DNA from 3 places in the Streptomyces sp. NPDC001985 genome. Region 1 is predicted to be linked to each of the others. Evidence: riboswitches for the same ligand, from Rfam matches in the RefSeq annotation. Region 1 holds a riboswitch; each other region holds the start of a gene.

The links. A riboswitch is a leader RNA that binds a small molecule or an ion and turns the genes downstream of it on or off. The one in region 1 is predicted to bind cyclic di-AMP.
Region 2: linked by a shared signal. The riboswitch ahead of ABT122_RS26285 (M23 family metallopeptidase) and the one ahead of ABT122_RS01280 (M23 family metallopeptidase) in region 1 are both predicted to bind cyclic di-AMP.
Region 3: linked by a shared signal. The riboswitch ahead of ABT122_RS14450 (M23 family metallopeptidase) and the one ahead of ABT122_RS01280 (M23 family metallopeptidase) in region 1 are both predicted to bind cyclic di-AMP.

Annotation. Positions count from the first base shown of each region.
Region 1 is NZ_JBEOYB010000002.1:105,143-110,391, reverse strand. It holds gene ABT122_RS01290 (M16 family metallopeptidase) at 1-562, shown strand, start outside; gene ABT122_RS01285 (M16 family metallopeptidase) at 589-1,956, shown strand; cyclic di-AMP (ydaO/yuaA leader) riboswitch at 2,166-2,326, shown strand; gene ABT122_RS01280 (M23 family metallopeptidase) at 2,340-3,113, shown strand; gene ABT122_RS01275 (GntR family transcriptional regulator) at 3,406-4,083, shown strand; gene ABT122_RS01270 (HPr family phosphocarrier protein) at 4,595-4,876, opposite strand; gene ABT122_RS01265 (GNAT family N-acetyltransferase) at 5,046-5,249, shown strand, end outside.
Region 2 is NZ_JBEOYB010000068.1:28,357-33,605, forward strand. It holds gene ABT122_RS26275 (tyrosine-protein phosphatase) at 1-651, opposite strand, end outside; gene ABT122_RS26280 (alpha-galactosidase) at 832-2,925, shown strand; cyclic di-AMP (ydaO/yuaA leader) riboswitch at 3,232-3,384, shown strand; gene ABT122_RS26285 (M23 family metallopeptidase) at 3,389-4,372, shown strand; gene ABT122_RS26290 (SGNH/GDSL hydrolase family protein) at 4,544-5,249, shown strand, end outside.
Region 3 is NZ_JBEOYB010000027.1:16,754-22,002, forward strand. It holds gene trmB (tRNA (guanosine(46)-N7)-methyltransferase TrmB) at 1-315, shown strand, start outside; gene ABT122_RS14445 (PrsW family intramembrane metalloprotease) at 390-1,817, shown strand; gene ABT122_RS14450 (M23 family metallopeptidase) at 1,913-2,989, opposite strand; cyclic di-AMP (ydaO/yuaA leader) riboswitch at 3,001-3,157, opposite strand; gene ABT122_RS14455 (PP2C family protein-serine/threonine phosphatase) at 3,381-4,604, opposite strand; tRNA gene ABT122_RS14460 (tRNA-Met) at 4,801-4,874, opposite strand; gene ABT122_RS14465 (MerR family transcriptional regulator) at 5,070-5,249, opposite strand, start outside.

The DNA.
Region 1 (5,249 bases):
CGACGGCACCCGCGAGTGCGACGCCGTCGATCTGGCGCTCACGGTGCTCGGCGGCGGCGAGTCCTCCCGGCTGCACAACCGGCTGGTCCGCAGGGACCGCACCGCCGTCGCGGCCGGCTTCGGGCTGCTGCGGCTCGCCGGGGCCCCCTCGCTGGGCTGGCTGGACGTGAAGACCTCCGGCGGCGTCGAGGTCCCGCAGATCGAGACCGCCGTCGACGAGGAGCTGGCCCGGTTCGCCGATGAGGGCCCGACCCCCGAGGAGATGGAGCGCGCCCAGGCCCAGCTGGAGCGCGAGTGGCTGGACCGCCTCTCCACCGTCGCGGGCCGCGCCGACGAACTCTGCCGGTACGCGGTGCTCTTCGGGGACCCGCAGCTGGCGCTGACCGCCGTCGACCGGGTCCTCGACATCACCGCCGACGAGGTGCGCGCGGTCGCCGCGGCCCGGCTGCGCCCCGACAACCGGGCGGTGCTGGTGTACGAGCCGGTGGCCGCCGACGCCGATGCCGACGACCCGTCCGACACGACCGAGCAGAGCGACGACGAAGAAGGGGCGCGCCAGTGACCGACGCCGCCGAGCCGCTGACCACCATGGAGTTCCACCCGCAGCCGCAGGCCGGGGAGGCCAGGCCCTGGGCGTTCCCCGCCCCCGACCGCGGCACCCTGGACAACGGCCTGACCGTGCTGCGCTGTCACCGCCCCGGACAGCAGGTCGTGGCGGTCGAGGTCTCCCTCGACGCGCCGCTCGACGCCGAGCCCGAGGGCCTCGACGGCATTGCCACGATCATGGCGCGGGCGCTCTCGGAGGGCACCGACAAGCGCTCCGCCGAGGAGTTCGCCGCCGAGCTGGAGCGGTGCGGCGCCACGCTCGACGCACACGCCGACCACCCCGGTGTCCGGGTCTCGCTGGAGGTCCCGGTCTCCCGGCTGCCCAAGGCGCTCGGGCTGGTGGCCGAGGCCCTGCGGGCCCCCGCGTTCCTCGACACCGAGATCGAGCGGCTGGTGCGCAACCGGCTGGACGAGATCCCGCACGAGACGGCCAACCCGGGCCGCCGGGCCGCCAAGGAGCTGTACCGGCAGCTCTTCCCGGAGTCCCTGCGGATGTCCCGTCCGCGCCAGGGCACCGAGGAGACCGTCGCCCGGATCGACGCGGCGGCCGTGCGCGCCTTCTACGAGGCGCATGTCCGCCCCGCCACCGCCACCGCGGTGATCGTCGGCGATCTCGCCGAGGTCGATGTCGACGCCGTGCTCGCCGAGACCCTCGGCGAGTGGACGGGCGACACCGCGGACCTGCGCCCCGTGCCGGCGGTCACCGCCGACGACACCGGCCGGGTGGTCGTCGTGGACCGCCCCGGCGCGGTCCAGACCCAGGTGCTGATCGGACGGGTCGGCGCGGACCGCCACGACCGGGTCTGGCCCGCCCAGGTGCTCGGCACCTACTGCCTCGGCGGCACGCTGACCTCCCGGCTCGACCGGGTGCTCCGCGAGGAGAAGGGCTACACCTACGGTGTGCGCGCCTTCGGCCAGGTGCTGCGCTCCGCCCCGGACGGCTCGGGCGTCTCCCTGCTCGCCATCAGCGGCTCGGTGGACACCCCCAACACCGGCCCGGCCCTCGACGATCTGTGGAAGGTGCTGCGGACCCTGGCGGCCGGCGGGCTCACCGACGCCGAGCGGGATGTGGCGGTGCAGAACCTGGTGGGCGTCGCCCCGCTGAAGTACGAGATGGCCGCCTCCGTCGCGGGCACGCTGGCCGACCAGGTCGAGCAGCACCTCCCCGACGACTACCAGGCCCAGCTCTACGTCCGGCTGGCCGAGACCGGCACGGTGGAGGCGACGGTCGCGGTGGTCAACGCCTTCCCGCAGGACCGGCTGGTCACGGTCCTGGTGGGGGACGCCGCGCAGATCGCGGAGCCCGTCAAGGCCCTCGGTATCGGTGAAGTGACCGTCGTCACCGGCTGATCGGGACGGATGAGGGAACCCCGGCGGCCACGGGTGCCGGGGTTCCCTCATCTGGCTGCCATATGTCCCTTTTGATCGTTTGTCATGGGGAAGATGCCTTTCTGGGCTGTGGCATGTGCAACAAAAGCAGCTCTTTGTTTGGCGGAGGGAAGATCCCGCGCTTAGCGTCGGTCCGGCTGTTCGCCCGCACGACGCCGCACCCGTGGCACGGGCAGCCATCGCCGAATCCCCCAGGGCGCGAGTCCGGGGAACCGGGGACCCACCGTCCCAGGGGTGAATCGAGCGCCTTCGCCGCCATGCGGAGGGGCCCGTAGGAGACCTTCCTGCTCCGAACCCGTCAGCTAACCCGGTAGGCGAGAAGGAAGGAAAGGACCAGCCTCTCCATGGCGTTGACCCGCCCCACCGGGAAACACCGTGCGCCTGGCCGGATGACGCGCAGAAGCGCGAGCATCGCCGGTGTCGCCACCCTCGCCACCACCGGAGTCTGCGGAACCCTCGCCGCCCCGGCCCACGCCGCCGGATCGGGCGCGCCGTCCCTGGAGGACACCGGATCGCTGATGATCATCAGCGCCGACGCCGACGCGGACTCCCTCGCCGACGAGGTCGCCGACCAGGCGGCCACCCAGAAGTCCGCGGCCGTCGCCCGGGTCCAGGCCGCCGAGGAGGCCCAGCGCAGGGCCGACGAGCGGGCCCGTGAGGCCCGTGCGGCCGAGGAGCGCGCCGCCCGTGAGGCAGAGCGCCGCCGGCTCAACACCTTCCAGTCCCCCGTCGCCGGTTCCCATGTCTCCACCGGCTACCGCGCCGGCGGCTCCCTCTGGTCCTCCGGCAGCCACTCCGGCATCGACTTCCACGCCCCCCACGGCACCCCCGTGATGTCGGTCGGCATGGGCACGGTCGTGGAGGCGGGCTGGGGCGGCGCCTATGGCAACAACGTCGTCATCAGGATGAACGACGGCTCCTACACCCAGTACGGCCATCTGGCGTCCATCGGTGTCACGGCGGGCCAGAGCGTCGTGGCGGGCCAGCAGATCGGCCTCGCGGGCTCCACGGGCAACTCCACCGGGCCCCACCTCCACTTCGAGGCCAGAGGCGGCGCCGACTACGGCTCCGACATCGACCCGGTCGCCTATCTGCGCGCCCACGGAGTCTCCCTCTGACACCACCGCGCCGGGCCCGGCGGCGTCCCGTCGGACGCCCGGCGCCCCCGGAGCGCGGCCGGCCCGCACCGTCATCCCACCGAAGGCCCCGGCGGCAGCGCGCCGGGGCCTTCGGCGTGCCGCCGCCCGGTCCGGGGCTGCGGCCGGGTGGCGGCCGGGGTGGCGGCCGGAAGGAATCCCCGGCCGTCGAGAGGCCATCGGAAAACGGGGGCCGCTGCAATAGAGTCGCCGAACAGACGTCAGACCGGCTGCGTTCCACGCGGAGTGAGCGGATGAAGGCGGAGGTTCGGTGATGCGCGTTCCCGCGCACTCGGTAGGCACGGCGCTCCGCGACGACATCGTCTCCGGGGTGTTCCCGCGCGGCGGCCGGCTCGCGGAGGAGCAGCTCGCCCGCCGCTACGGAGTCTCCCGCATCCCGGTGCGCGAGGCCCTGCGCACCCTGGAGTCCGAGGGCTTTGTCGTCATCCGCAGACACGCCGGTGCCCAGGTCGCCGAGCCCACCGAGCAGGAGGCCGCCGATCTGCTGGAGGTCAGGGCGCTGCTGGAGCCGCTGGGCGCGGCCCGCGCCGCCCGGCGGCGCACCGAGGCACACCTCAAGGTGCTGCGCGGCCTGGTCCGCCTCGGCCAGGAGCGGGCCCGCCGGGGGCAGAGCCAGGACCTGCGGGCCCTCGCCGGCTGGTTCCACGAGACCCTGGCCGGGGCCTCCGGGAGCCCGGGGCTGATCGCGCTGCTCACCCAGCTCCGGCACAAGATCGCCTGGATGTACGCGGTGCAGCCGCCGGCCGAGCCCGCGGCGTCCTGGGCCGAGTACGGGGCGATCGTGGACGCGGTGGCGCGCGGGGACGCGGAGCGGGCGCGGGCGCTCACCGCGCTGCACGCCGAGCGCACCGCCGGGGCGCACCGGCTGCGGAGCGCGGAACCGGCTCGCCCGGCGCACCGATCCGTGACGACGGCGCGCGTCCGGAACTAGGGACTGAGTGGGGCTGGGTCCGGTGCCGTGCGGCGCGAGGCGGAGGATGGGGTCACTGCGGGGCGGGCAGGGGTGACGGACGACACCGCGGCGAGGTGCGGTGCCGGGGCGCGCGAGCCCAGCGAGATCCACACGACATACCCCGGCGGAGGGGTGCGACGGCCCGTCACGGCTCTCCGGCGGGCCGCTCAGGGAACGCCGTGCCCGGTGCTCCCGGATTCGGCGGGCGGGGTGCCCTCCCGGCGCCCGGCTGTGCGACGGTGCGGTGGTGTGCCCGGATTCCGTGCCGTGCGGGCCGGACTCCTGCCGGGTGGTCATCCGGACATGCGGTCCCGGGGCCCGGTGTCCGGTGTTCAGTGCCCGGTGTTCGTCCGGGTGTACGGCTCGGAAGCCGGCCGCGTCGGCCGAGACGGTCGTGGGCCGCGCATCCGGCAAGGCGCGGGGCCGGGAACGGCGATGGCCGGGGAGTCCCCGTCGGGGGTTCCCCGGCCACACTGCCCGCGCTATCGGGTCAGACCGTCTCCGGAAGCTCTTCCAGCCCCTCGGCCACCAGCTTGGCCAGCCGGTCCAGGGCGGCTTCCGCGCCCTCCGCGTCGGACGCGAGCACGATCTCCTCGCCGCCCTGGGCGCCCAGGCCCAGCACCGCGAGCATGGAGGCGGCGTTGACCGCGTTGCCGTCGGCCTTGGCGATCGTGACCGGGACGCCGGAAGCCGATGCGGCCCGGACGAAGATGGAGGCGGGTCGGGCGTGAAGGCCCTCGGCCCAGCCGACATGGACGCGGCGCTCAGCCATGGTGTTGCCCTTCAATGAAATCGGTTGTCTAGACCAGTGTGCCATGGTATGAAGATCGACTGCCGCAGGTCCCGGAACGGCGGGCCACCCGGCCCCGGCACCCGGTCCCGACGGCCCTCCCCGCCCCCGTGAACCCCCGCCCGGCGGGAGCGCGCCGTACGCTTTCGGCATGCACACGCGGCCGGAGCAGACCTACCCCGATCACTGGGAAGCGGACGTGGTGCTGCGCGACGGGGGCACCGCGCGCATCCGCCCCATCACCACCGAGGACGCCGAGCGGCTGGTCAGCTTCTACGAGCAGGTCTCGGACGAGTCCAAGTACTACCGCTTCTTCGCGCCCTACCCCCAGCTCTCCGCCAAGGATGTCCACCGG
Region 2 (5,249 bases), on a different contig from region 1:
CTCCATCACCTCCGCCGACATCCCCTCGGGCGAACTGTCGCCGCGCCGCACCAGGTAGCGCCGCCGCGGATCGTTGGACTGGAGATAGTCCGCCTCGATCGCCTCCCGCTCCACGCCGACCGCGAGCAGCGACACCGCTATGGAGAGCCCCGCCCGGTCCTTGCCCGCCGCGCAGTGCATCAGCGCGGGCAGGCTGTCGTCGGCGAGCGCGAGCAGCAGCCGGCGGTGCTCCCCGGTCCGTTCCCGGATCATCGTGCGGTACGAATCGGTCATCCGGGCCGAGGCCCGGCCGTCGCCCAGGACCGCGCGCAGCTGGACGAGATCGCCGTCCCGGACCATCCGCCAGAACTCGGTGCCGTCGGCGGGGTCGCTCAGCGGCATGTTCACATGGAGCACTCCGGGCACCTCGGCGTCGTGCCCGTCCAGCAGCAGGTCCGCCGAGTTCCGGAAGTCGAAGATCGTGCGCAGCCCCAGGCCGGCCAGGAACGACACATCCTCCGCGGTGGCGTTGGCGAGGTGACCGCTGCGGTAGAGCCTGCCGTACCGCACCCGGCCGCCGTCCACGGTCGGCAGCCCGCCGACATCCCGGAAATTGCGCACCCCGGCCAGCTCGGGCTCGGTCGACGGGACCTGTGGCAACTGCTGCGTCACGGAGGCTCCTGAGGTCACGGACGCCGGCGCTCGTCGCCGACGATGGCGTGTTCTTGACGATACGACATCGATTCCTCGGGCAATCATTTATTCCGGCTGTTACGGGGGCATTGCACCGACGGGGGAAACCGTCGGATGATGTGCGGGCCTGTTCGGATCTGTTGCAATCCGGGGGTCGGGATGATCGAAAGTGTCGGCAGGGGCCGTGTCTGGGTGCTCTCCGGGGCGTCGAGCAGCTATGCGTTTCGGCTGTCGGACGACGACGCGCTGCTCCACCTCCACTGGGGCCCCCGGATCACCGGCGCGGACGCCGAGGCGCTCGCCGCCGAGGCCCCACCGCCCCACCGCCCCTTCGAATCCCCGCTCGACGGCCATGAGGAGTACCCGGTCGAGGGCGGCCCCCGCTTCGTCCGCCCCGCGCTCAGCGTCCGCACCCCCGAGGTGCGCGGCACCGAGTGGGCCTTCGCCGGCGCCACGGTGGACGGCGACGAACTGCGGCTGCGCTTCACCGACCCCGTGCACGGCCTCGGACTCACCCTGCACCACCGGATGCGCGACGACAGCGATGTCGTCGAGCGCTGGACCACCGCCGCGCACGAGGGCACGGGACCCGCCCTGGAGCTGCTCCGCGCCGACGCCGCCACCTGGACCCTGCCCCCGCGCGACACCTGGCGGCTGAGCCAGCTCCACGGCCGCTGGGCGGCCGAGTCCCGGCTGGTGCGCTCCCCGCTGACGTACGGCGAGCACATCATCGGGAGCCGCCGGGGCCACACCGGACACCAGCATCTGCCCTGGGTCGCCCTGGACGCCGGCGGCGCGGCGACCGAGGAGCACGGCGAGGTGTACGGCTGTGCGCTCGGCTGGTCCGGCTCCTGGCGGATCGCCGTCCACCGGCTGCCCGACGGACTGGTCCAGATCACCGGGGGCGCGGGCCACGACGACTCCGGACTGGTGCGGCTCGCCCCCGGCGAGTCCTATGTCTCGCCCGTCTTCGCCGGGCTCTGGAGCCGGGAGGGCTTCGGCGGGGCCAGCAGGGCCTGGCACCGCTGGCAGCTCGCCCGGGTGATCCCGGACGCGGCGGCCGAGCGGCCCGTCCTCTACAACTCCTGGGAGGCCACCGGCTTCGACATCTCCGAGCCGCAGCAGCGCGCCCTCGCCCGGCGGGCCGCCGCCCTCGGGGTCGAGCTCTTCGTGGTCGACGACGCCTGGTTCGGGCGGCGCACCAGCGACCGCGCCGGGCTCGGCGACTGGACCCCCAACCCCGACCGCTTCCCCGGCGGTCTCAAGCCGCTCGCCGACGAGGTGCGCGCGCGGGGGATGCGCTTCGGGATCTGGGTCGAGCCGGAGATGGTCAACCCCGACAGCGATCTCCACCGCGCCCACCCCGACTGGGTGCAGCACCGGCCCGGCCGGACCCGTACCGAGTACCGCCATCAGCTCGTCCTCAATGTCGCCCGCCGCGATGTCCGGGAGCATCTGTGGGAGCGGCTGCACGCGCTGCTCGACAGCGCGCCGATCGACTACGTGAAGTGGGACTTCAACCGCTGCTTCACCGACCCCGGCTGGCCGGGCGACCCCTATCCGCAGCGGCTGTGGGTGGAGCACGTCCAGGGGCTGTACGGACTCCTGGACCGGCTGCGGGCCGCCCACCCCGGGGTGGACTTCGAGTCCTGCTCGGGCGGCGGCGGCCGGATCGACCTCGGGATTCTCTCCCGTACGGATCAGGTGTGGACCTCCGACAACACCGATCCGCTGGACCGGCTCGCCATCCAGCACGGCCTGAGCCAGCTCCATCCGGCGCGGGTGATGGCCGCCTGGGTCACCGACAGTCCGAACACCCAGCTCAACGGCCGGCGCAGCTCGCTCCGCTTCCGCTTCGTCAGTGCCATGGCCGGGGTGCTGGGCATCGGCGGCGACCTCACCGAGTGGAGCGAGGAGGAACTCGCCGAGGCGCGCGGCTGGATCGCTCTCTACAAGGAGATACGGCCACTGGTGCAGCACGGCGACCTCCACCGGCTCCGCCCGCCCGGCGGCGGACTGAGCGCGGTGCAGTATCTGCGCGGCGACGAGACCGCCGTCCTCGCCTGGCTCCCGTCGCAGCACTACGGCGAACGGCCGCCGAGGCTCCGGCTGCGCGGCCTCGATCCGGCCGGCCGGTACGAGTGCCGGGACACCGGCGCCGTGCACCGGGGGGCGGTGCTGCTGCACCACGGGCTGCACACCGGGCTCTCGGGTGACCTCGACGCCGCGGTCTTCCGGCTCCACCGTCTCTAATCAGCACATCTGGGTCGTTATGGCCCATTTAGCTGTTTCGCCATAACCTGCCCCGGCTGCGGCGGAGATGGGGTGCGGTCGGTGAGCAGGATCATAGTGGTGACGGTCCGTGCCGGTGCGGCGGAGGACAACGCCGACGCCGGGGCGGGAGTTGGGGGAGCGCGCTCCACGCAGGGTGACCGGAATCCCCGGGAGCGGGGCCGCAGGACCCCCGGCCGTGAAGCGGAGCAGCTTGTTCCGGTCCGCTCGGCTCATCTACGGTCACGGCCATCCGGGCGGACCGCCTAATCCTGCCGCCGGCCGGACTCCCATCGGACGTCGATTCGTGGCAGGAGCGGGGGACCCAGGCAGTACGCCGTTCCGGCTCGCCGGACGGCTCGGGGTGAAGCCGCGCAGAGCGCGGCCGGGCATCTCCAGCCCGAACCCGACAGCTCACCTCGCAGGCGCCGGAGAGGAATGCGCCATGCCCGCAAAGGGTAAGCACCGCCGCCCCAGGAACAACCCGCTCACCCGTGGTTTCGTCGCCGCCGGCACCGGCGGGGCCGCCTTGGCCCTCCCGCTGATGGGGGCGACCGGCGCCCACGCGGCCGAGCGGTCGGCCCCGGCCGCCGCCCCCGCCGTGGCCCCGGTGAAGGCCGCCCAGGCCCAGACCCAGACCCAGGCTCAGGCCCCGGCGGCCCCCGCCTCCGCCACGTACCGCGTCGTCGCCGGCGACCATCTGACCGCGATCGCCGACGAGCACCGGGTCGACGGCGGCTGGCAGGGGCTGTACGAGAAGAACCGCGACACCATCGGCGACGATCCCTCGATGATCCACCCGGGTCTCGAACTCGCCATCGGCGGCGCGTCCGAGGCGCGCGCCGACCGCTCCGGAGGCCGGGAGTCCGGCCCGGCCGCCGCCCCGGAGAAGACCCCGGGCACCGGCTCCGGCGGCAAGGGCCCGGCCGGTGCCGCGGCCCCCCAGCCGGAGCCGGAGCCCGCCCCCGCCGCCGAGCAGCCGGCCCCGGAGCAGCCCGCCGGGGAGGCCCAGGGCTCCTCCTCCGGCTACACCAGCCCGGTCGCGTCCGGCGGTGTCACCACCTCCTACCGCGCGACCGGCTCGATGTGGTCCAGCGGCTACCACACCGGTGTCGACTTCGCGGCGCCCACCGGCACCTCCGTCCGCTCCGTCGGTCCGGGCACCGTCGTCTCCGCCGGCTGGAGCGGCGCGTACGGCAACGAGGTCATCGTCCAGCACACCGACGGCACCTACGGGCAGTACGCCCACCTCTCCTCCCTCTCCGTCTCCGCGGGGCAGAGCGTGAGCGGCGGCACCCAGCTCGGCCTCTCGGGCTCCACCGGCAACTCCAGCGGCCCGCACCTGCACTTCGAGATCCGCACCACCGCCTCCTACGGCTCGGACATCGACCCGGTGGCGTATCTCCGCCAGCACGGCGTCTCCCTCTGAGGCGAACGGCAAACCGCCCAGAACGCTCGAATCCCCCCGTACCGCCCGACGGTGCGGGGGGATTCGGCGCTATTCCCCACCGCGTGATATTCCCCGGTGGTAAAGATCACCCGCCGTCAACCCCTCCTTACGGTCGCGTAGGTCACATCCACGGGTTCAAGATGAGTTCTTGTGGCAGACGATTCGAGCACAGACAACCAGGGCGGAATCGGGTCGTACGCGGCTATCGGTGACAGCTTCACCGAGGGAGTCGGAGACCCCGGACCGGACGGGTCCTTCGTCGGCTGGGCGGACCGCTTCGCGGTGCTGCTCGCCGACCGCAGGCCCGAACACACCTTTCGCTACGCCAACCTGGCGGTACGCGGCCGTCTCCTCGACCAGATCGTCGCGGAGCAGGTGCCGAGGGCCAGACAACTCGCCCCGGACCTGGTGTCGTTCTGCGCCGGGGGCAATGACATCATCCGGCCGGGCAGCGACCCGGACGACGTGGCCGAGCGCTTCGAGCGCGCGGTCGCCGACCTCACCGGCGCCGTCGGCACCGTGATGGTGACCACCGGCTTCGACACCCGTGACGTACCCGTGCTGCGCCATCTGCGCGGCAAGGTCGCCACCTACACCGCGCACGTGCGGTCCATCGCCGACCGCTACGGCTGTCCGGTGCTCGACCTGTGGTCCCTCAGGTCGGTGCAGGACCGGCGGGCCTGGGACAGCGACCGGCTGCACCTCTCCCCGGAGGGGCACACGAGGGTCGCCCTGCGCGCCGGGCAGGTGCTGGGGCTCCCGGTGCCCGCCGACCCCGACCAGGCCTGGCCGGTGCTCCCGCCGAGGGGCACCCTGGAAGTGCGGCGCGACGACATCCAGTGGGCGCGCGAGTACC
Region 3 (5,249 bases), on a different contig from region 1:
CCGTGGCCCAAGAAGCGGCACCACAAGCGCCGGCTGATCCAGCCCGAGTTCCTCACCCTCGCCGCGCGCTGTCTCAGGCCGGGCGCGGTGCTGCACTGCGCGACCGACTGGGAGCCGTACGCCGAGCAGATGCTCGATGTGCTCTCCGCGCACCCGGACTTCGAGAACACCCGGGCGGACGGCGGCTACGCGCCCCGCCCCGCGTTCCGCCCCCTGACCCGGTTCGAGGGCCAGGGCCTGGACAAGGGCCACACCGTGCGGGACCTGCTGTTCAGCCGGACCGAGCGGCTTCCCGAACGGCTTCCCGGGCGGTAGACGCGGCGTCTCGCGGCAGGGTGGGCGCCGAGACGGCGTCGCCAGGTGTCAGTGGGCGTCGTTAGGGTCGTTGGGTGTCCGAGCCGCTCCCCCATCACCCGCAGCCCCGTCCGCCGTCCAACGCGCCACCCCTCCAGCCGGACGGGGAGCCGTCCCCCGCCCCCGTTCCGCCCCCGCGTCCGGCGACCGCTCCCACCCCCGGTCCCGCCGTCCCCGCCTGCGCGCGGCAGCCGGTGTTCGACGCCGTGCCCGAGCGGGCCCGCTGGCGCTACAAGCCGCGCCGGGCCGCCCGGCTCTGGCAGAGCAAGGCGCTCCGGGCCGGTCTCCCGATCACCGTGCTGGCCCTGTGCGCCCTGGTGATCCTCGCGCTGGTCCGGGACGAGACCGGCACCCAGGGCTTCCTCGTCGGCCTGGGGCTGGCCACCCTCCCCGTACCGCTGCTCGCCGCCGCCTTCCGCTGGCTGGACCGGGTCGAACCGGGCCCCTGGCGGAATCTGATCTTCGCCTTCGCCTGGGGCGCCTTCGCCGCCGCCCTGGTCGCGATCCTCGCGAACTCCTTCGCGATCCGCTGGATCGCCACCGCCACCGCCGACCCCACCAGCGCGGACACCCTGGGCGCCACGGTGATCGCGCCCATTGTCGAGGAGAGCGCGAAGGCCGTGGCCATCGCGCTGATCTTCTTCTTCCGCCGCCGGGAGTTCACCGGAATCGTGGACGGCGTGGTGATCGCCGGCTTCACCGCCACCGGTTTCGCCTTCACCGAGAACATCCTCTACCTCGGCACGGCGTTCGGTGAGGACCGGGAGCTGGGCCAGTCGGGCCTGGAGTCGGTGACCGCCGCGACCTTCTTCGTCCGTATCGTCATGTCGCCGTTCGCCCACCCCCTCTTCACCGTGCTGACCGGCATCGGCTTCGGGGCCGCCGCCCTGGCCGCCCGCCACCGCCGGTTCCGCAGGACCGCGCTGCCGCTGCTCGGGCTGCTGCTGTCGATGGCCGTGCACGCGCTGTGGAACGGCTCGGCGTCGTATCTCGGCCCCTGGGGCTTCTACGCGGTGTACGGGGCGTTCATGGTTCCCGCGTTCGCGCTGCTGACCTGGCTGGTGATCTGGACCCGGCAGCGGGAGCTGCGCACGATAGCGTCCGAACTGCCCGCCTACGCGGCGGCCGGCTGGCTCGCCCCGGCGGAGCCGCCGGCGCTGTCGTCGATGAAGGCCCGCGCCCTGGCCCGTGATGTGGCCCGGCGCACGGGAGGTCCGGCGGCGGCGCACACGGTGTCGGAGTACCAGCGGTTCGCCACCTCGCTGGCGTTTCTGCGCCACCGGGCCGGCCGGGGCGCGGCGGGCCCGGACTTCGTCGCCCGGGAGCAGGAGCTGCTCCACCACATGTGGCAGCGGAAGGACGCGGCGTCCCCGGCGCTGATCCACGCGGCGCGGGCGACCGGCCGGGTCCGGGTGCCGCCGCCGTACCGGGACTACGAGGGGTACAACCCGTACCGCCGCTGAGTCCGCCCGGGAAAGACCGGCAGCCCTGGCATGGGGGGTGGATGCCAGGGCTGCCGGGGTTCCGCGGCCGGTGAGGGGGACCCCTCAGGGAGCCGTCAGGGGTTGAGGTTCTTGCTGCGCAGCCAGGCCATCGGGTCCATGGCGGAACCGCCCGGGGTCATGACCTCCAGGTGGAGGTGGTCGCCGGAGGAGTTGCCGGTGGAGCCGACCCGGCCGATGGTCTCGCCGGTGGAGACCTGCTGGCCCGCGCCCACGGTCATCGAGGAGAGGTGCGCGTACGACACCTCGGTGCCGTCGGAGAGCTGCAGCACGATGCGGTAGCCGTACGAGCCGGACCAGCCGGCCGACTTGACGGTGCCGCCGCCCACGGCCTTGACCGGGGTGCCGGCCGGGGCCGCGAAGTCGAGGCCGGTGTGCTGGCCCGAGGACCACATGGAGCCGGACTGACCGTAGGTGGCGGTGATCGTGTACGAGGAGGTCGGCAGGGCGTAGCTGCCGGCGAGCTGCGCGGCGCGCTTGGCCTCGGCCTCGGCCGCCGCCTTCTCCTTGGCCTTCTGCTCGGCCCTCTCCTTGGCCTCGGCCTTGGCCTTCTCCTTGGCCTTCCGCTCCGCCTCGCGCTCGGCCTCGGCCTTGGCCTCGGCTTCCTTCTCCGCCTTCTCGGCCGCCGCGGCGGCCTTCTCGGCGGCGTCGCGCTCGGCGGCGGCCCGCGCTGCCTCGGCGGCACCGGCCTGCTGGTCCTCGGCCTGCTCCAGGATGCGGGAGCGCAGGGCCTCGGCCGCGGTGGGCTGGGCCTCCTGGGCGGCGAGGCCCATGGTCTCGTACTCGGCGGTCCGCTCGCGGTCCGCCTCGGCGCCGTCCGCGGCGTCCTCGGACATGAAAGCGCCGACGCCGGGAAGAGAGTCGACGTCGGGGAGGGATATCGCGATGGCGGGTTTGTTCTGCGCGGTGGCGATGCCACCGGCGCCGACGGCGGCGATCACACCGACACCGAGAACGGTGGAGCTGCGGGCGAATCCACCGCGCTGCTTCATCACACGGTGGCGGTGCCGGCCGCGCACCGGGCGGACGGTCTCCGCGGTGGGGTTCCACTCACCGACGGACCGCTCGGCCCCGTCCTCGCTGAAGACCGCAGTCGTGTAAGGCGATTCCGGGGCAGGCCTGTTTGACGCCACTGAGGCGTACTCCTTTCCTTCCTTATCGCCTACCGGGTTAGCTGACGGGTTCGGAGCAGGAAGGTCTCCTACGGGCAGCGCTCACCGCGAACTGAACGGTGGACGATGTCCGATTCACCCCAATGGGTGGTTCCCCGGTTCCCTTGCGGGATTCGGCGCACGCGCGCGGCGCCACCCTGACGGCGGCTGGGACGACCGCGCTGCGTTATCGAACGTTAATAGACACGCGGTCCGGATTCCAAGTTGTTCCGAGTGATCTTTAAACTCTTTGCCATGGACTTAACGGGACACAAGCAGCCGGATTCGGGCGACCTGAGCGGCAGTCAGCCTCCGCGCCGAAACTGACGGTATATCAATTGTTATCAGTCGTTGTCGGAGGGGTGACCTCTGATTACGCACCGTGGGAAGGGCGGCCCGACCGGTTCCCGCCATCGCCGGCGCCATCGCCGCCGCCGGACACCGGACCGGGTTCGGGACCGGGTTCGGGACCGGGTTCGGGACCGGGTTCGGGACCGGGTTCGGGGGCCGTCGCCGGGCTGGTCAGCGCGAGCAGGGCCATGTCGTCCGTGGCGCCCCCGCCCGTGTGCCGCCGCACATCGTCCAGTACCGCGTCCAGCAGCTCCCCCGGCCCCGTGAAGATCCGGCCCCGCAGGCGCGCGGCCGGGTCGTAGAACACCCCGTGCGCGTCACGCGCCTCGGAGACCCCGTCGGTGTAGAGGAGCAGCGTGGCGCCGGGCGGCAGCGGGTACTCGTCCGCCCGGTCCGGCCGGGGCTCCAGCTCGCCCATGGAGAGCGGGAGGGCGTGCTCGCGGGGTTCGAGCGGGCCGAGCCCCCCGTCCCCGTACAGCATCAGCGGGGCCGGGTGGCCCCGGTTCACCAGCCGTACGACGCCGCCGGAGCGCGGGATCTCGCCGAGGACGGCGGTGGTGAACGCCTCGACGGCGTCCAGCGTCTCGCGCCGGCCGGCCTCGCGGTTCAGCGCCCGCTCCAGCCGGCCGGTGACCCGCTCCAGCGATGTCTCCTGCTCGGCGGCCTCCCGGAAGGCGCCGATGGCGACAGCGACCGCCTCCACCGCGCCGAGCCCCTTGCCCCGGACATCGCCCAGCACCAGCCGTACGCCGTGCGGGGTGTCCTGGACGGCGAAGAGGTCGCCGCCGATGAAGGCGTCCGCGACGGCCGCCTCGTAGCGCGCGGCGACCCGGAACCCGCCGATCCGCTCGGCGGGGGTGGGCAGCACGGCCCGCATGGCGGTCTCGGCGACGACCCGCGCCGAGGCCAGCCGCTCGTTGCCGCGCCGGATGACCCGGTTGATGAGCAGCGCCAGACCGGAGACGGTGACGACGGTGACCAGCTCCGTGTACGTCGTGGGCTCGTCCAGCGTCTCCTTGTAGAAGTGGAGCCCGATCACCCCGGCGGTCGCCGCGAGCCCGGTCAGCAGGGTGGTGCGCCAGGAGAAGAAGGGTGCGGCGATCAGCGGGGCCGCCGCGAACATCGGCGCGGCGGTGAACCGCTGCGGGGTGGCGAGATCGAAGACGAAGCCGCCGACGATCATGAGCACGGGCAGCATCCGGACAAAGCGGCGCGCGCCGTATCCACTGAGCTGTTCCTGCGCCAAGGGTGCTCTCCCGACCGGTTCCGGCCCGCCGACGGCTGCGGACACGTCTCCCGCGCCCCTCCCAGGGTCGCGGCAACCGCGCGGGGAGGCGAGCCGCCGCCGTCCAACCGGGCGATACACCGGGCGGGGGCCGAGGACGCGCGCATACGACAATGGCCCGGCACTTCCTGAGAAGTGCCGGGCCACGGTCTTTCAGTAGCGGGGACAGGATTTGAACCTGCGACCTCTGGGTTATGAGCCCAGCGAGCTACCGAGCTGCTCCACCCCGCGTCGTTGAACACAACCTTACGCCATCCGGAGCGCGCTTCTCCCCACTTTCCCCCGGAGGCGCGGAGCGAGCCCTCATTTCCGGGGTGTTCCCGGCCTGCGGGGGCCGGATTTCCCGCCCCGACCCCCACCTAATGCACCGAATTCACCCTCTTCGCCACCCCCATCCGGCTGTCCCGCCGGGGAGGCGGCGGCCGGTCAGTCGGTCAGTTCCCGCTCGCCGAAAATCCTCATCGCGTCCCGGACAAAGGCAGCTGTCCCTTCCCCATGGCGCTCGTAGTGGGCCGCGAACCGCTCATCAGTGACGTACATCTCACCGAGTCCGATGAAATGGCACTTCGACGGGGCGTCCATCGCCGACAGCCATCCGTACTGGCG